DNA from 3 places in the Clostridium sp. LXY-7 genome. Region 1 is predicted to be linked to each of the others. Evidence: a T-box and tRNA genes for the amino acid it is inferred to sense, from the RefSeq annotation. Region 1 holds a T-box; the other regions hold tRNA genes.
What was found. A T-box is a leader RNA that pairs with one kind of tRNA and senses whether it is charged. The one in region 1 lies ahead of lysS (lysine--tRNA ligase), so its partner is inferred to be a tRNA-Lys.
Positions count from the first base shown of each region.

Region 2: it has a tRNA-Lys gene. The T-box ahead of lysS (lysine--tRNA ligase) is inferred to sense a tRNA for this amino acid. The anticodon was not compared.
Region 3: it has a tRNA-Lys gene. The T-box ahead of lysS (lysine--tRNA ligase) is inferred to sense a tRNA for this amino acid. The anticodon was not compared.

Region 1 is NZ_JBLLJL010000001.1:407,574-413,743, reverse strand. Features, by position in the region: gene lysS (lysine--tRNA ligase) at 279-1,799, opposite strand; T-box leader at 1,923-2,252, opposite strand; gene ACI48Q_RS02035 (DNA polymerase III subunit alpha) at 2,411-5,953, opposite strand; gene ACI48Q_RS02030 (class D sortase) at 5,969-6,170, opposite strand, start outside.
Region 2 is NZ_JBLLJL010000001.1:1,057,841-1,064,010, forward strand. Features, by position in the region: gene ACI48Q_RS04985 (flavin reductase family protein) at 1-253, shown strand, start outside; gene ACI48Q_RS04990 (AEC family transporter) at 341-1,252, shown strand; tRNA gene ACI48Q_RS04995 (tRNA-Lys) at 1,362-1,437, shown strand; gene ACI48Q_RS05000 (aminotransferase class V-fold PLP-dependent enzyme) at 1,518-2,870, opposite strand; gene ACI48Q_RS05005 (RrF2 family transcriptional regulator) at 3,034-3,474, shown strand; gene nifS (cysteine desulfurase NifS) at 3,467-4,651, shown strand; gene nifU (Fe-S cluster assembly scaffold protein NifU) at 4,653-5,084, shown strand; gene mnmA (tRNA 2-thiouridine(34) synthase MnmA) at 5,096-6,169, shown strand.
Region 3 is NZ_JBLLJL010000001.1:803,915-810,084, reverse strand. Features, by position in the region: gene ACI48Q_RS03860 (M3 family oligoendopeptidase) at 1-523, shown strand, start outside; gene ACI48Q_RS03855 (pyridoxamine 5'-phosphate oxidase family protein) at 623-1,087, opposite strand; tRNA gene ACI48Q_RS03850 (tRNA-Lys) at 1,238-1,313, opposite strand; gene ACI48Q_RS03845 (alanine/ornithine racemase family PLP-dependent enzyme) at 1,399-2,535, opposite strand; gene ACI48Q_RS03840 (aminotransferase-like domain-containing protein) at 2,686-4,149, opposite strand; gene ACI48Q_RS03835 (DMT family transporter) at 4,175-5,080, opposite strand; gene ACI48Q_RS03830 (hypothetical protein) at 5,278-5,433, opposite strand; gene ACI48Q_RS03825 (FUSC family protein) at 5,655-6,170, opposite strand, start outside.

The sequences.
Region 1 (6,170 bases):
TAAATCTTATAAGTGGTAAAAAATATATATTTATATGAATTGTATTCTCAAAACTTCACTAAAAAACACTAATCTTTTATTAACAAAGATTAGTGTCTTTTAGTGAAGTGCAACCGATGGTTTCAGTGAAGCATTCAATTCGGTCACTAATAAGCAGAATGAATGTTTCTCTACGCCTCTTGGCATGTTTCTCTGCAACTGCAAGTTGCACTTCTCTGTAGCTTGCTACAATTCACTGCAAAGAAAGTGAGCACTTATCTATCCAATACCTTTAATTCTTATCTTTTTATTAATGGGAATGCTATTACATCCCTTATAGATGTTGAGTCTGTTAAGAACATCATCATTCTATCTATTCCTATACCTAGTCCCCCTGCAGGTGGCATTGCAGTATCTATAGCCACTGCAAATTCTTCATCCATTGGACTTGCTGTTTCAAGACCTGCTCTTAATTTATTTGCTTGATCATAAAGTAATACTCTTTGTCTTAATGGATCATTAAGCTCAGAATATGCATTTCCAAGCTCCACTCCAAAAGCATAAGGTTCAAACCTTTCAATTAACTCTGAATTAAATCTATGGACCTTACATAGTGGAGAAGAATCTAGTGGAAAATCAATTACAAAAGTAGGTTCTATCAAATGTTCCTCACAATAAGCTTCAAATAAGATTAAAATCAAATCCCCTTTTGGAGCTTCCTCCAAATTTAATCCCTCTTCTTGCTCTTCTGATAAAAATCCTTTTTCTTTTATTAATTTCACTATATCTTCTTTTATAAGCATCTCCACATCTATACCTGTATATTTTTTTACAAGGTTACACATGGTTTCTCTTTTCCATGGAGCTTTAAAATCAATCTCTACACCATCATAGGTGGCTTTAGTTGTTCCTTTTACTTTTAGAAATACATATTCATATAACTGTTCCATAAGCCTCATCATATCATCATAGTCGGCATAGGCCATATAGCATTCAAATAGCGTAAACTCAGGATAATGAGTTCTATCTATACCTTCGTTTCTAAAAGCTCTTACCATGGTGTAAACTCTATCAATTCCACCTACCATAAGTCTTTTTAAATATAATTCTGGAGACACATTCATAAATACTTCACAGTTTAAAGCATTTACATTAGTTACAAAGGGTTTTGCTTCTCCTCCACCATATTTTGTATCTAATATAGGTGTTTCCATCTCCATAAAATCTTTTTGGTCCATAAATTCTCTTATGGCATACATAGCCTTTGAACGATTTATAAATCTTTGTTTTACATCTTCATTCATTATCATATCCAATGAACGATGTCTCTGTCTTAAATCAGCATCCTGAATACCATGATATTTTTCTGGTAGTGGCCTTATAGATTTAGAAAGCATTGTAATTTTTTTTGCTTCTATTGTTATCTCTTCAGTTTTAGTCCTAAATACATTGCCTCGTACTCCTATAATATCTCCAGTATCTATTAGTTTAATTAAACTATATTCTTCTTCTCCTATTACTCCTTTATTAATATAAACTTGAATTGTTCCATGCTGATCTCTAATATTTAAAAATGTAGCTTTTCCCATTCTTCTTAAAAGCATAACTCTGCCAGCTAAGATAAATTCCTGTTCATTGTTTATAAAATCAAAGTTTTCTAATATATATTTAGAATTTGAATTTGGATTAAAAGAATATGGGTATGGATTAATTCCTCTGTCTTTAAGCTGAGTTATTTTTTTTACTCTTTCCACCATAAACTCATTAGCATCTTGCATTATTTCACATAAATTGTTTAAATCTGTATAATTACTATACATTGATAATACCACCTTTCATTTTGCCACAATTAATTTTTATATATTCCTGTGATATCACATTTATGATTACAGGAATTTTTTAACCTTCAACAACAAAAAAACTCTCACCTCCAAGACATTAGTCTTGGGGACGAGAGATAATTACTTCGTGGTACCACCCCAGTTCGTTAATACGTCACCGCATTAACCTTTTCAAGTACGGCTTTTAACTAATGAAACTCCTTTTTTTCTCTAAGGAGTACCCTTCTACTCTTCAAATTCAAATTTGAAGTGTCAGTTAAAAGATTATACTCTAGCTCTTTAACGGGAGCTCCCGTTACATCATCCCCTATTTGCTAGGTTCAATGTAAGACTCAGAGGCTTTTTTCAATAGACGTTTTCTACTTCCTCTCACCAACAGAAGCTCTCTGTGAAAAAAATTGATCCATTTACTCATCTCTTCATAGTCTTTTATTTAAAATCATTCTATTATACTTTACTTATACTGTCAATATTTTTTTAATATTCTTAAATTTAAAATCTATTAACCCTTTTTAATTTTACCTATGTATGAAAATGGCACGATTTTAAAATCGCGCCAAATAAACAATTTTCATTGCATTATAAAAACTCTAAACTATCTTTACATTTTCCTCACCAAACATGTTTTTAAGATGAGAAATTGTGTCATAATTATTGTTTAACCAGCTATTTTTATTTACTAAATAACTCTTTCTATCATTAGCAGTGCATAGATATACAGGTGTAGTTCCAAAATTATCCTTAAACTCATTTCTTATATTCTTCATGGCTGAATTTAATGTTGTCTCATTGGGTACTAGCACATATATTTTATCTTTAGAAACATTAACTAATGGAGATATCTTTTCGCAGAGTATTTTACTTTGTTCTCCCTCTTCTAAGGCTACTCTTCCTTCTACTATAACTAATTGATCTTCTTCAATAAGATTTCTATATTGATTAAAAGTTTTAGGGAATATTACCACTTCAACATTTCCAAATAAATCCTCTAAATTCGCAAAAGCCATCATTTGGTTATTTCGTGTAATTTTTTTGGATACTGTCCCAAATATTCCTCCCACTATAACCTTTTGTCTATCCTGTACCTTATAATTATCTGTTTCTATATTGCTTTCCTCTAAAGTGCTTTCTATAACTAGATCAGATGTTTTATGACTAGTTACCACCTTTAAAGTTTTTTCATAATCATCAAGAGGGTGTCCTGATAGATATATACCTGTCATTTCTTTTTCCATTGCCAATATATATTTCTTATTAAACTCTTCTATATTAGGATATTGTATCTTGAAGATAGTTGTATCCTCTTCCTCCAGAGCATTAAATAAACTCATTTGCCCTGGTACATTTCTCTTTCTCTCATTATTTATCCCATCAAGAACTTTTTCAAAAATAGCCATAATTCTTGATCTATATACCTTAAAGGAGTCAAAGGCTCCAACTTTTATAAGACCTTCTACAGCTCTTTTATTTACTGCAGAACTATCTATTTTGTTGCAAAAGTCATTAAAATCTTTAAACTTTCCCTTTTCCTCTCTTCTCTCAACTATAGAATCTATTACATTTGCACCTACATTTTTTATAGCTGAAAGCCCAAATCTTATAGTATTATCTTTTACTGTAAATTTAGTGCAACTTTCATTTATATCTGGAGGTAGAACCTGAATGCCAAGTTCCTCTGCAAATCTTATATAGAAGGCTACTTTTTCATTGCTTCCCATTATGCTATTCAGCATAGCTGCTATATATTCCCCTGGGTAATAATACATTAAATAAGCGGTCTGATATCCAACTACAGCATAGGCTGCTGCATGACTCTTATTAAATGCATAAGAAGCAAAGTCCATCATCTGGTCAAATATCTTATTTGCAGCCTCTTCAGTAATTCCATTCCTAACACATCCCGGAACTTCAACTTCCCCCTTGGCATTTACTATTCCATGAATGAAGTTTTTTCGTTCCTCTTCCATTACCTTATGCTTCTTTTTAGACATAGCTCTTCTAACTAGGTCACTTCTTCCTAATGAATATCCTCCTAGTTCCCTAACTATCTCCATAACCTGCTCTTGATACACCATAACTCCATAGGTAACATCTAAAATTTCCTCTAACTGTGGAGTTACATATTGAACTTTATCCGGATTTTTTTTGCCATCTATATATCTTGGTATTTCCGCCATAGGACCTGGTCTATAAAGACTTATACCCGCTATGATGTCTTCTAAGCAGTCTGGTTTTAGCTCCTTCATGAAGGAAGTCATTCCTGCAGATTCCAGCTGGAATACTCCCACAGTTTTTCCTTCTCCAATCATCTTATAGACTTTTGGATCACCAAAGCCAAGGTCATCAAGATTAACATCTATTCCTCTATTTTCTTTTATATTTCTAACAGCATCCTCCATAACAGTTAGCGTTCTAAGTCCTAAGAAATCCATCTTTAGGAGACCTAATTCTTCTAATGTTCCCATAGTAAATTGAGTTACTATCATGTCTTCATTTTTTTGAAGAGGTACATAATTTACTAGTGGATTGGATGCTATAACCACTCCTGCCGCATGAGTTGAAGAGTGTCTTGGAAGTCCTTCTAAATCCTTTGCTACATCTATAAGTTCCCTTACTCTCTCATCAGTATCATAGGTTTCCATTAATTCACTATTCATTTCTAATGCTTTATCTATGGTTATATTTAATACTGTAGGAATCATCTTTGCTATTTTATCAACTTCTGCATAAGAATAGTTCATAGCTCTTCCCACATCTCTTATACAAGCTCTCGGAGCCATAGTTCCAAAAGTTATTATCTGAGATACATTTGTCGCTCCATACTTATCCACAACATAATCGATTACCTCTTGCCTTCTTTCATAACAGAAATCCGAATCTATATCAGGCATAGAAATTCTCTCTGGATTTAAGAATCTTTCAAAAAGTAAACTATATTTTATAGGATCTATTTTAGTTATTCCCAGTGTATATGCAACTAATGACCCAGCTGCCGAACCTCTTCCAGGTCCTGTAGGAATACCGTTTTCATTTGCATATCTTATGAAATCCCACACAATTAAAAAATAATCTACATATCCCATCTGATTAATTATATTTAGTTCATAATCTAATCTATCACAAAGTTCCTTAGCTTCCTCATTAGAATTCCTAATGCTTAGCAATAGCTCTTCATTAAAATTAACTTTTAGCTCATCAAAGATTTTATATCTTTCAAATAATCCCTTATAGCAAGTTTCTCTTAAATATGTAAATGGTTCTACATCTTCAGCCAATGGAAATTTGGGTAATTTAGATACATGGAACTCATAATTAAAATTGCATTTCTCTGCAATTTTTACTGTATTATCCATGGCCTCTGGAATATATGAGAAAATCTTCTCCATTTCCTCTGGAGATTTTAAGTAAAATTCATTTGATGGATATTTCATTCTACTCTCATCTTCCATGGTTTTTCCTGTCTGGATACAAAGAAGAATTTCATGAGATTTACTTTCTTCTTTAGCAATATAATGAACATCGTTGGTACATATCAATGGAATATCACATTCCTTTGATAGTTCTATAACTTTTTCATTTACTCTGAGCTGTTCATCTACATTATGGTATTGTAACTCTAAGTAAAAATCTTCTCCGAATATATCCTTATATCTTAAGGCACATTCCTTTGCTTTTTCCTTATTCCCTCTTAAAAACCACTTTTGTACTTCTCCTCCTAGACAAGCACTGGTAGCTATCAAACCTTTACTATGAGCTCTAAGAAAATCATGATCAACTCTAGGCTTATAGTAAAATCCCTCAATAGATGCTGCTGATACTATTTTCATTAAGTTTTCATAACCCTTTTCATTCTTTACTAAAAGAACTAAATGATAAGTATCATTTTCCTTATTAGGTTCCTTAATACTCATTGATTTACCAGCTACATATATCTCACACCCTATTATAGGTTTAATGCCATTTTTTACTGCCTCATTATAAAAATCTACTGCACCATACATAGCTCCATGATCAGTAATGGCAATGCTTTTCATTCCCAGTTCCTTAGTTCTTTTTATAAGCTTTGATATTTTACCTGATCCATCAAGTAAACTATATTCCGTATGCACATGTAGATGTGCGAAATCTCTCATGGCATTTATCACCTCCTAGTTTACTAATTCACCCTTAACTATTAATCTATCCTGACCGTCTGTGGTACAGGTAACAAGAGTTATAGTTGCATTCACAGTTTCATTTAGTACATAAGTATTTTCAGGTCCTACTACAAAAGTTTCAGTTACCTTATATACATATTTATTGTCATGAGTAGTTATTATTATATCATTTCCTGCAATTAATTTGTGAAGC
Region 2 (6,170 bases), 650 kb from region 1:
TACATTTTGTGGGGTAAAATCAGGCAGAGATTATGATAAATTTAAAGAGTGCAGCTTAAATTTAAAACCGGCAAATAAAGTGGATACTCCAGTAATAGATAGGCCTAATGTTTTAACCTATGAATGCAAGATAGTTTATAAGCAGGAGATGGAAAAAGACCTTTTAATAGATGAAATAAAGGACAGTTGTTATAGGGATAACAATTATCACGTACTTTATTATGGAGAAATTGTAGATTGTTATAAACTATAAATAAAAGACGATAATATCGTCTTTTATTTATATGACAAAATGAATTAATGATGTGCCACAATTAATTTAAGGTTTGGGGGACTTTTGTTGAATATTAATGCAGTAAATCAAGTTCTAATATTGTTTTTAATGATGCTAGTTGGAACCTATGCTAATAAAAAGAAGATTATTGATGCAAAAGTAGAAAAGGGATTAAGTGATTTAGTTATGCAAGTAACGTTACCATGCCTTATTTTTAGCGGGTTTAACTTAGAATTTAGTGAGAAGTTATTAAATAATGGGATTAAAATATTAATATATTCTTTAATAATTCATACAGGGTTGCTTGTCTTCACCAAATACATATATTTTAAGGTCGATCAAGAAAAAAAGCCAACTCTTAGATTTATAACTATATTTACTAATTGTGGATTTATGGGATATCCAGTGTTGCAAAGTATCTTTGGCAATATTGGAGTGTTTTATGCTGCAATGTATAATATGATTTTTACAATATTTGCCTGGACTATAGGCGTATCACTTTATGCTGGAAAAATATCCTTTAAACAGGCCGTAAAGGAGGTTATGAAGAATGCATCTATATGGGCTGTCATAGGCGGTATTATATTATTTATTTCTAGAATTAATATACCGGAACCAATTATGAAAACTATAGAGTTGGTAGGTGGAGTAACCACGCCTATTGCCATGATGATTATAGGATCTATGTTGTGTAGATCTAAATTAAGAGAGGTATTAAGTGAAAAAAGTATTTATTTTGGTTCTTTTATTGCATTGATAGTAACACCATTAATAGTATATGTAACTATGAAAACATTAAATCTAGATAGTGAGCTTATTAAAATTTGTACTCTCATTGTAGCAATGCCTGGAGCTGTTATAGCACCAATTATTGCAGCACAATATGATAGTGACTATGTATATGCATCCCAATGTATTTTTTTAACTACAGTATTCTCTATTATAACAGTACCAGCAATAATTTATTTCATTATTTAGATTTGAAGAAAGGCATAGATATATTTTATATATGGGTAAATAATTCACTTATAAAAAATATATTGACATATACACATGAAAGATGTAGAATAAATTTGTAAATTGATGAGTGTCATTAGCTCAGTTGGTAGAGCACCTGACTCTTAATCAGGGGGTCCAGGGTTCGAACCCCTGATGGCGCACCAAAAAATCTCCTAAGCTTCTTAGGAGATTTTTTATTTTTCTTCTAACTTAGGATTAGTAGACAACATATAAGCTAGTGAAGTCATATTTTTTTTAAAATATTATATTTTCTTTTAGTGTATTTTTTGATGAAATACTCCTTAGAGGTGTGTATTCTATACATAGCATATAAAAATCTATCTATTTCTTCAAAAGTATTATACATTCCAAAACTAATTCTTACAGTACCAGGTTGAGATTCTTTTGGTTCATACATAGCTTTTTCAATAATATCAGGAGGCAATTTTAATAAGGTTTGCATATAAGGATGTGCACAAAAACAACCACTTCTTACAGCGATACCAAATTCGTAGGATAAAATTTTAGCTAATAGTGCGTGGTGTATACCATCCATATTAAAATTAATTATACTTACCTTATTATTGTAATTTTTATAATCTCCGTAGATAGTTACTGAAGGAATGTATAGTAGATTCTCAGTAGCATACATTGTTAAATTCTTCTCATGATCTTCAATATGACGCATACCCACTCTAGAAAGTTTTCTTATAGAAGAACTGAGGGCTATAGCTCCTAATACATTAGGAGATCCAGCTTCATGTCTATCTGGAGAAGGAGCCCATGTTACCTTGTTATGTGAAACGTAGGAAATTGTTCCACCTCCAGAATAGTCAGGAGGACAATTATTGAAGAAGGTCTTGTCGCCTAGAAGCACTCCTGTTCCAAAAGGTGCATAAATTTTATGAGCAGAAAAAGCAACAAAATCAATATAATCTATATCATGAGGATTTTTAAGCGAAAAAGGACTGTGTGGTATTAGTTGAGCACCATCCACCAAAATTTTTGCACCATAAGAATGGGCAAGCTTAGCAATTTGATATATATTATTTTTATGACCAGTTACATTAGAAGCTCCTGTAACAGCTACAAGAATTACTTTTCCACTATACTCTTCTAACTTATTTTTTAAATCATCTAAGTTTAGTACACCTTTATTATCTACATCTACATACTTAACATTAAAATTTTCTCTCCAGGGTAAATCATTTGAATGGTGTTCCATAAAGGTAGAAATCACTATGGAACCACTATTTTTAAGAGCTAACAAGTTTGCTAACTTATTTATAGCTTCTGTACAATTTTTCACATATATTATATCGCAAAAATTTTTATTTGCACCGATAAATTTCATTACTTCAATTTTACTCGATTCATAAAGAGCAGTAGATAATTGAGATTTATAACCTTCTCCTCTATGAACAGAAGAGTAATAAGGTGAAACCTTCAGAAGTTCATCTATGACACACTTAAGGGGCGGAGTGGTGGCAGCATTATCAAAGTTTATACCCTCAACAGATTTTCCATCTGCTAGAGTTACTTTGTTGTTAACTCCTAGAACTAGATTCCTAAATTCATTATCTTTAAAGTTACTCATTTTCTAAACCTCCTTAAAGTGGTTATATTATATACTATTAAATTACCTTATAATTGGTACATTTATATAAAATACTCAGTGTTTTATTTAATAGTTGACATGATTACTCTGATTTGATAATATGAAAGTATAGTAAAGTACTCAACATTAAGGAATGATATATATGAAATTATCAACAAAGGGAAGATATGGAGTCAAGGCTATGGTTGACCTAGCAATTAACTATGGAAAAGAGCCTGTATCAATAAAGAGTATTTCCAGTAGGCAAAATATATCAGAATATTATTTAGAACAGCTATTCTCTGTGCTAAGAAAATCTGGACTTATAAAGAGTGTTAGAGGAGCAAATGGAGGGTATATTCTAGATAAAGCACCGCAAGATATTACAGTTTATGAAGTGCTAGAGGTTTTAGAAGGACCTATAGAGATATCTACTTGTTTAGATAGTCATGACTGTAACAATATTGATTGCTGTGCAACTAGGTTAGTGTGGAAAAAAATAAAAGACAGTATGGATTCGGTTACAAGGTCCATAACATTGCAAGATATTGTGGACGATTATTTAAATATGGCTAAACTAAAAGGAGTGAATTTCAATGAATAAACCAATTTATATGGACTATGCAGCTACAACCTTTACAAAACAAGAGGTTTTAGAGGAGATGTTACCATATTTTACTGAGTTTTATGGTAATCCGTCTTCAGTTTATTCAATTTCAAGAGAAACTAAAAAAGCTTTAGATAAAGCGAGAGATAGAGTAGCAAAGGCTATAAATGTGGATGCTAGCGAAATATATTTCACAGGTGGAGGATCTGAAGCAAATAACTGGGCTATAAAAGGAATAGCTTTTGCAAATAAGAATAAAGGAAATCATATAATTACAACTAAAATTGAGCATCATGCTGTATTACATGCATGTGAATATTTAGAGAAACATGGTTTTGAAGTAACTTATTTAGATGTAAATGAAGAGGGCGTAGTAGAAATAGAAGAATTCAATAAAGCTATAAAACATAACACTATATTAGTTACTATAATGATGGCGAATAATGAAATAGGATCAATACAACCTATTAAAGAAATAGGAGCCATCTGTAAAGAGAAAAAGATAGTATTCCATACAGATGCAGTTCAAGCGGTAGGACATATTGATGTAGATGTAAAAGAATTGAATGTGGATTTATTATCATTAGCAGCACATAAATTTTATGGACCTAAAGGTGTAGGAGCACTATATGTAAGAAAAGGTATTAGAATACACAATTTAGTTCATGGCGGAGGACAAGAAAAAGCTAGAAGAGCTGGTACAGAAAATGTAGCGGGAATAGTAGGACTTGGAAAAGCTATAGAACTAGCAGTGGAGAATTTACCTAAACATAAAGAGGAAATGACTAAACTAAGAGATAATCTAATAAATGGATTATTAGAAATACCATATTCAAGACTAAATGGACCAAGTGGAGAACAGAGATTGCCAGGAAACGCAAATATATGTTTTAGATTTATAGAGGGTGAATCTGTACTTCTAATGTTAGATGCTATGGGCGTTTGTGCATCAAGTGGTAGTGCGTGTACATCAGGGTCATTAGATCCATCTCATGTATTATTAGCCATTGGATTACCACATGAAATAGCACATGGTTCGTTAAGATTGAGTATAGGCGATAGAACAACTGAAGAAGAAGTAGATTATGTATTAGAAAAAGTTCCAGGTATTGTTCAAAGATTAAGAGATATGTCACCATTGTATGATGACTTTTTAAACGAGGAGGACAAATAATATGATATATAGTGATAAAGTAATGGATCATTTTACAAACCCAAGAAATGTAGGGGAAATCAAAGATGCAAGTGGTATTGGTGAAGTTGGAAATGCTAAATGCGGAGATATAATGAAGGTTTATCTTAAGATAGAAAATAATATAATAGTGGATGCTAAGTTTAAAACTTTTGGATGTGGTTCTGCTATAGCTTCTTCAAGTATGGCAACAGATCTTATAAAAGGAAAATCAGTTGATGAGGCATGGACTCTAACTAATAAAGCAGTTGCAGAGGCTTTAGATGGACTTCCACCAATAAAAATGCACTGTTCAGTACTTGCAGAAGAAGCAATACACAAAGCAATAAATGACTATAGGGAAAAGCAAGGATTAGAAGCTTGGAATTATGAAGAGCATGATGATATTCATGATCATGTACACGGAGAAGAATAGGTGATTAAATAATGAAGAAAAAAGTTATAATTGGCATGAGTGGAGGCGTAGACAGTTCTGTAGCAGCATATTTACTTAAAGAACAAGGGTATGATGTAATAGGAATTATGATGAAACTTTCTGATAATCCTGATTATGATGAAAATGATGGTGGATGTTGTTCGATTTCTGCAGCTAATGATGCTAGAAGAGTGGCTGATGTCTTAGATATACCATTTTATGTGTTAAACTTTAAGAGACCCTTTAAGACAAATGTTATAGATTATTTTGTAGATGAATATTTTGAAGGGAAAACTCCTAATCCATGTGTTATGTGTAATAAAACTGTAAGGTTTAGTGAGCTTTTAAGGAAAGCTAAGGAATTGGGTGTAGACTACATAGCCACAGGCCATTATGCTACAATTACAGAGGAGAAAAATAGATACATTCTAACAAAGTCCCAGGATGATAAAAAAGATCAAACATACATGCTTTATGGATTAACACAAGAACATCTAGCACATACTCTAATGCCTTGTGGAGAGTATTCTAAGACAGAAATAAGAGCTATAGCTGAAAAAATTGGGTTAGATGTATTTAGAAAAAGGGATTCTCAAGAAATATGTTTTATACCTGATAATGATCATGGAAACTACATTAAAGTATATGGTGGAAGAGTAGTAAAAGAAGGTAACTTTGTAGATAAAGATGGAAAAATCTTAGGAAAGCATAAAGGAATCATTTATTATACCATAGGACAAAGAAAAGGATTAGGTATAGCTTTAGGAAAGCCTACATATGTAATAGATATTATTCCGGAAAACAATGAAGTAGTGTTAGGTGAGGAAGAGGATATTTTTAAAACTACTTTAATAGCAAAAGATATAAATTTAATTCCTTTTGATAAGGTTCCAGGAACTATAACAGTAGAGGCGAAGGTTAGATATTCTGCTAAAACTTCCCCAGCTATTTTAACTCAAATAGATGATAATCATATCAGAGTAGAGTTTAAGGAAAAGCAAAGGGCTATAACAAAAGGACAATCTGTAGTTTGTTATATAGATGACTTAGTTGTGGGCGGAGGAATAATAGAACAGGTATTCTAGC
Region 3 (6,170 bases), 400 kb from region 1:
AACTATAGTAAAGAAAGCTGCTATTAAAAATGCTACGAAAGAAGAGGCTTTTTCTATACTTGAAAGTGAAATCAGTGATAGCACACAAGTTATTGTGGATATATATAGTAGATTTTTATTTGAAAGTGAATTATTTGAGAAAAGAAAAGAAAGTGCCTTAAGTGTAGAAGAACTTAAAGAAATAATGGTAAATGCTCAAAAAAATGCATATGGAGATGGATTAGACCCTAATTATCTTCATCCCTATATGTGGGCATGTAAACCTCACTATTACTCTGCTGATTCTAATTTTTATAATTTCCCATATGCCTTTGGACTTCTCTTTGCTAAAGGATTATATGCTGAATATTTAAAAAGAGAAAATAGTTTTGCAGAAGATTATAAAAAACTTCTTTCAGTTACAGGTAAAAATAAAATTAGTGATGTAACTAAAATTATGAATATAGATATAACTTCTATAGATTTCTGGAGAAATTCATTAAAAACTATAGAAGATGATATTGAAGTCTTTTTAAATCTCTAGTTTAATATCTAATTTAATCATTTATTTATACCAAAAACCGTAGAATAGCATCCTTATGTGCAACTCTACGGTTTTATATAGAATATTTTTATAATATTACTATTTTCTACTCTTTCCAGTGATGTTTTCAATAGATATTTTAACTACTTTTGTCCTATTACTGCCTCTATTTATATACTCTTCTCCTTCTTTTAAATAATCCTTAGAATATTTATCAACCATCGCTGTTAAAGCTCTAGTTTTTTCTTCTCCATCTATCTCTTCTGCTATTCCAAACACTATAACACTTTCATAATCTGTGCTAAATTTATCAGGTAGCGTATTCACATCACCAACTACACAAAAAGATACTTTATTATTATTTTTTATATTACTTAACTTGTGACCTTCTAGTGCAGAATGAAAATAGATACAATTCTCTAAATATGTATAACTAAGTGGTACTCCATAAGAATATCCATCCTGATTCACTGTGGATAATACTCCATATTCACCCTTCTCTAATATTTTTGTAGCTTCTTTTCTATCTATTTTTCTATCCTGTCGTCTTATTTCCTTAAACATTATATCACTCCCTTTAAAAATAATATTTTAAATATTTCTATAGAATTATGTATCTTTATGCATAATTCATGTATTAATTTATATTATAAGTTATTTTATTACATATTTCCACAAAAAAAATCTTAATACTCTAAATAGTATTAAGATTTTTGGTGCGCCATCAGGGGTTCGAACCCTGGACCCCCTGATTAAGAGTCAGGTGCTCTACCAACTGAGCTAATGACACATAGGTTTTGTCTACAAAAATTATTATAGTACGAATTCGACAATCTGTAAATTGTTATTACAAAACCCAATAGTTAACTTCATATTTATTGATATACTTTATTAATCCAGCTTGCTCCACTTAAGTAAAGCATGTGAGGATAATATAATTCAAATGTTATAACATCTCCAATATTATAATCTTTCGAACAATCCTCTATATCTATAATTAAATGGTCGCTACTAGCTCCTATTATTTCTATATCTTTATCCCTAGGCATTAAGGTATCATAAAATACTACATCTTGCTTTCCAACTCCTAATATAGCCCTCTTACGCACTCCTCTATCTGTATAAGTTGGCTTATTTCCAAAGGCATCAATAAATATTTCTCCAATTGGATATGAAGGCTTATCTTTAATCTCTACAACTTCAGCTTTAAGAAGAAAAGCATCTTGACTTAACGGACTCATATCATATCCCCAAAACTCATCTAAATCTTTAGCTAAAAGTATTCCTTCTCCTAACCTTAAATTATTGATTTTCTTTGGTATAACTCCATCAATTATTAATGGTATAGATGAAGTTGCTCCTCCTGAAATCACATCTAGATCTCTTCCTATAAGTTCTTCAATTCTTTCTGCTATATCACATAATCTACCTAAATTTGCTTCACTAGGCTTAATAGATCCATAACATCCTAGATTTGTTCCTATTCCATATAATTGGACGTTTGGTAAATTATTCTCAACGTATAATGCTAAATTTATAAATTCTTTTTCATCCATAACTCCTTCTCTTAAGTCTCCCAGATCTATCATCAATATTACCTTATGCGATTTATCTACAATACTACATTGTTTTTGAATTTTATCTAAAATTTCTAATTCTGAATTTAAACTTATATCAACATATTCTACTAACTCATCTATTTCGCTGCACATAGGTATACGTACAAGCATAATAGGCTTATCTACCTTTTGTTCTCTTAATTCTTTAATTTGATTCATTCTTGATGTTGCTATGTATTTACATCCTGCATTCACCATTTGTTCTACTACTTCTGGTAATGCGTTAAATCCCTTCACTACTCCTGCTACACTAATTCCCACTCCATCACATAACTCAACCATATATTTTGTGTTTTCATATATTTTTTTCAAATTTATTTCTAACAGTGGATATTTAGCTTCTTTTTCTATGTCCTTACTCCTAATATTATCTAATTTAGTATCTTGCAGCATCTTAAAATCCCCCTTTTAAATACAAGGTTTACAGTTTTTAAAAGTAATTTTATTTCCCTTGTTGAATAAAATTATAAGAAAATTCAGTCACTATTTCATCATCCATATTAAATAAAACGAACCCAACCATAAAATAAAGCAACCATAAAACTATGGTTGCTTTTCATATTTACACATTCCTCTTATGAGCTTAGATAATTTATATAATCCCTCTTGTAAATCACTTATTTTTGCATAAGAATAAGATATTCTTAAAGAATAGTTGGAAGATGAGGCATATATATATCCAGGATACAGTAATATACCCATTTTGCATGCTTCATCAAAGAGTTTATACATACCAACTTTAAATTTTAATGTAATCCAAACATAATATCCCCCAGTTGGAATACTCCAAGTAGCAATGTCAGAAAAATATTTTTCTAATGTCTCTATGGTAACATTCCTTCTTATATATAGCTGCTTTCTCAAAAATTCTAAATGTTCCTCATACAATCCAGTTTCCATCCATTTTCCTACAGTTAACTGTGATAATGAACTAGAACCATAATCTGTTTGCATCTTAATATCTGCTAATCTCTCTATAACAGGCTCTGGTCCTACAATCCATCCTATTCTAAGTCCTGGACTTAGAGTTTTAGACACACTTCCCACATGCAATACTATTCCATTAACATCTATACTTTTGATAGGATTAGGAGGAGGTGAATCAATCCAAAGCTCTCTATATACATCATCTTCGATTATAGGTAACTTCTCACTTTCACACATCTTAACCAATTCTCTTCTTCTTTTTTCTGACATCACTATGGATGTAGGGTTTTGAAAATTAGGTATAGTATATAAAATTGATGGTACGTGTTTTTTTATATAATCTGGAATCAAGTCTACTCGAATTCCTTCCTTATCTATAGGTATTCCACTTCTTCTCATACCTAAAGATTGAAATATCTGTAGAGAGTACATGTAAGAGGGATCTTCTAATAACACTGTAGATCCTGGCTGTAATAATGCCATAGATACTAGTTGCATGGCTTGAAGAGCTCCTGATACAATTAGTATTGATGCTGGAGATGCATTTATTCCATATTTTTTTAAGTAATTACTTATCTGCTCTCGAAGATAAAGCATTCCGTTAGGTCCCTCATAACCTAGACTATTCATTTCACTAGAAACCTCTTTTAAAACAATCCCCATTTTTTCCTGAGGAAATAATTCAGGAGAAGGTTCTCCAGTACTTAATCTAATAAAATTATCTTGAAACTCTAATATGTTTATTTGCTTAATAGTTTTAACATTAGGTATATGAATTCCTTCTTCAATGTAAGAGTTCCAGTTAGTCTGAAGATTTGTCAATAGTGGGGATACGCTACTAACTATTTTAGTTCCACCTTTGCCTTTACCTTCTAATATACCCTCTGCCTTTAATTCATCTAAAGCAAAAACTATAGTACTTCTATTCACATTGAAAAGTTTTGCTAATTCTCTTTGAGTTGGAATAATAGCTCCTATATGCCACTCTCCATTAATTATTTTACTCTTAAAATATTCAATTATTTGAATGTATATAGGTTTAGATGACTCTTTATCCGGTTTCCACTCTATATTTATCATATGTTAATCCTCCATTGTACAATTTTTATACTTTCATATTCTTCTCTTCTTTCCTTATACTAATCTTTGAAATGTCAATTTCTGATAATATTAGACCTAATATTATTAACAGTCCACCTAATATACCTTTACTGCTCAATGCCTGTCCAAGAACTATCCAAGATATAGAAGCCCCAAATACAGGTTCTAATGTAAAAATCATTGCTACTTTAGTTGAACTTATAAATTTTAAACAGTGTGTTTGAACCCAAAAGGCAAAAGCAGTACAAAATACTCCCATAAAAATTAAGGAATAGAAGCTCACAGGTTGAATATTTTGAGGAAAGCTTTCAAAAAAAGGCGCTATAACGAAACCAATGAAAGCCACAAAATACATTTGCAGAATTGTGACTAGAGTAGCATCATTATTCGATAAGAACTTTTCAGTTAATACAATGTGAAGCGCAAATGCTACTGAGCAAATTATACAAAGTATATCTCCAAAATTTAATCCAAAATCCCCTTTCCCATTAAATGAGACTAAAAGGATTCCTACTATACATATAGCTATGCAAAACCAATATTTTTTATTTATCTTTATTTTCAGTAATATCCACGAAATAAAAGGTACTATTATAATGGCTAAACAACAATAAAAAGAAGCTCTTGAAGCAGTAGTATACTTTACTCCAACCACTGATAAGAAATATATAATAAACAGTGGTACGGAAAGTATCCCTGAGGTTTTTACTATTTTCTTATCTATAAACTTTAACTTTTTAATAAATAGCACTGACATCAATAACGCTGCGATTAAAAATCTAAATCCAATTTGATAAATAGGTGTAATACTTCTATTTGCGAATTCAATAGCAGGATATCCTGCTCCCCATAAAAATGTAACAACAATTAACGCTAACATACCTATTCTCTCTTTTTTAATTGAATTCATATAATCTCCCCCTTGTCTATATGGCTCTTAGTGCTATTTTACTATAAATTCACAATTTATTATATGATAAAAATTTAAAAATGAACTCCTAACCTATGGTTAAAAGTTCATTAATACACCTTACTGTCCTTCTCACTAACAACTCTAATAATTACTATTGCAAATTAGTTCAATTTAACTAAATTACAGGAATTTAATTAATATCCTTTTTTCTTTGCCTCTATTCCACTTTCATTAGTTCCTGGTTCTTCTATAGTGGTGTTAAAGCTACTCTTCGCATATTGATTTTGAGTCTTTGATCCATTCCGTAAATAATTTTCCTTATTATACTCTCTTTTATTTTTTATCTTCATATACAACTCTCCTTTGAGACATTTGAAATTAACTAGACTAGAATACTAAATAGCTATTTCTTTAAAATGTCTAAATAAAATTTATCACTTTTAGTATGTATCAAAGAAGAAAGTATATACTTATTTCTCATTTGTCCTATAATAAATTAATCATTATTTCAATAAGTAATTTAATAAATCCATTCTTCTAAGTAACTCTATGATTAAATTATATATTAATATTATGAACTACTTAAAATAACTCTTTTAACTAAATTATCATATGCTATCTTTATAATAAATTCATTATTTTCATCTATTATTTTTTCAATTCCTTCATGTTTATATTGAAGATTTCTTAAATATAGCTTCTGATAGTTTATTGCTTCATAAACGGCTATATCTCTGATTGCATTATCATCTATTTCTCTTTCTTTCGAGGCTTCCTCTACCAATAGTTTGTTAAATTTCATAATTTTTATTATTAGCTGCTTTATCCCACTTTCTAATTTATATGGAAATAAAAACTTATTTGAAATTATTACAACTATCACTCCTAAAATAATATAGATAACTCTATAAACAGCTGTACCATAGATATTAGCTCCTATGGAAGCTATACTAATAGAAGCTATCGCAGTAAAGAGAGATAACTTATTATATTCTTTAAATCCATAAGTTAAATATAGTGATATAATAAGTATAATTATATTAACTATTAAACTATTACTTATAGTTAATATAAAGATAACTATTCC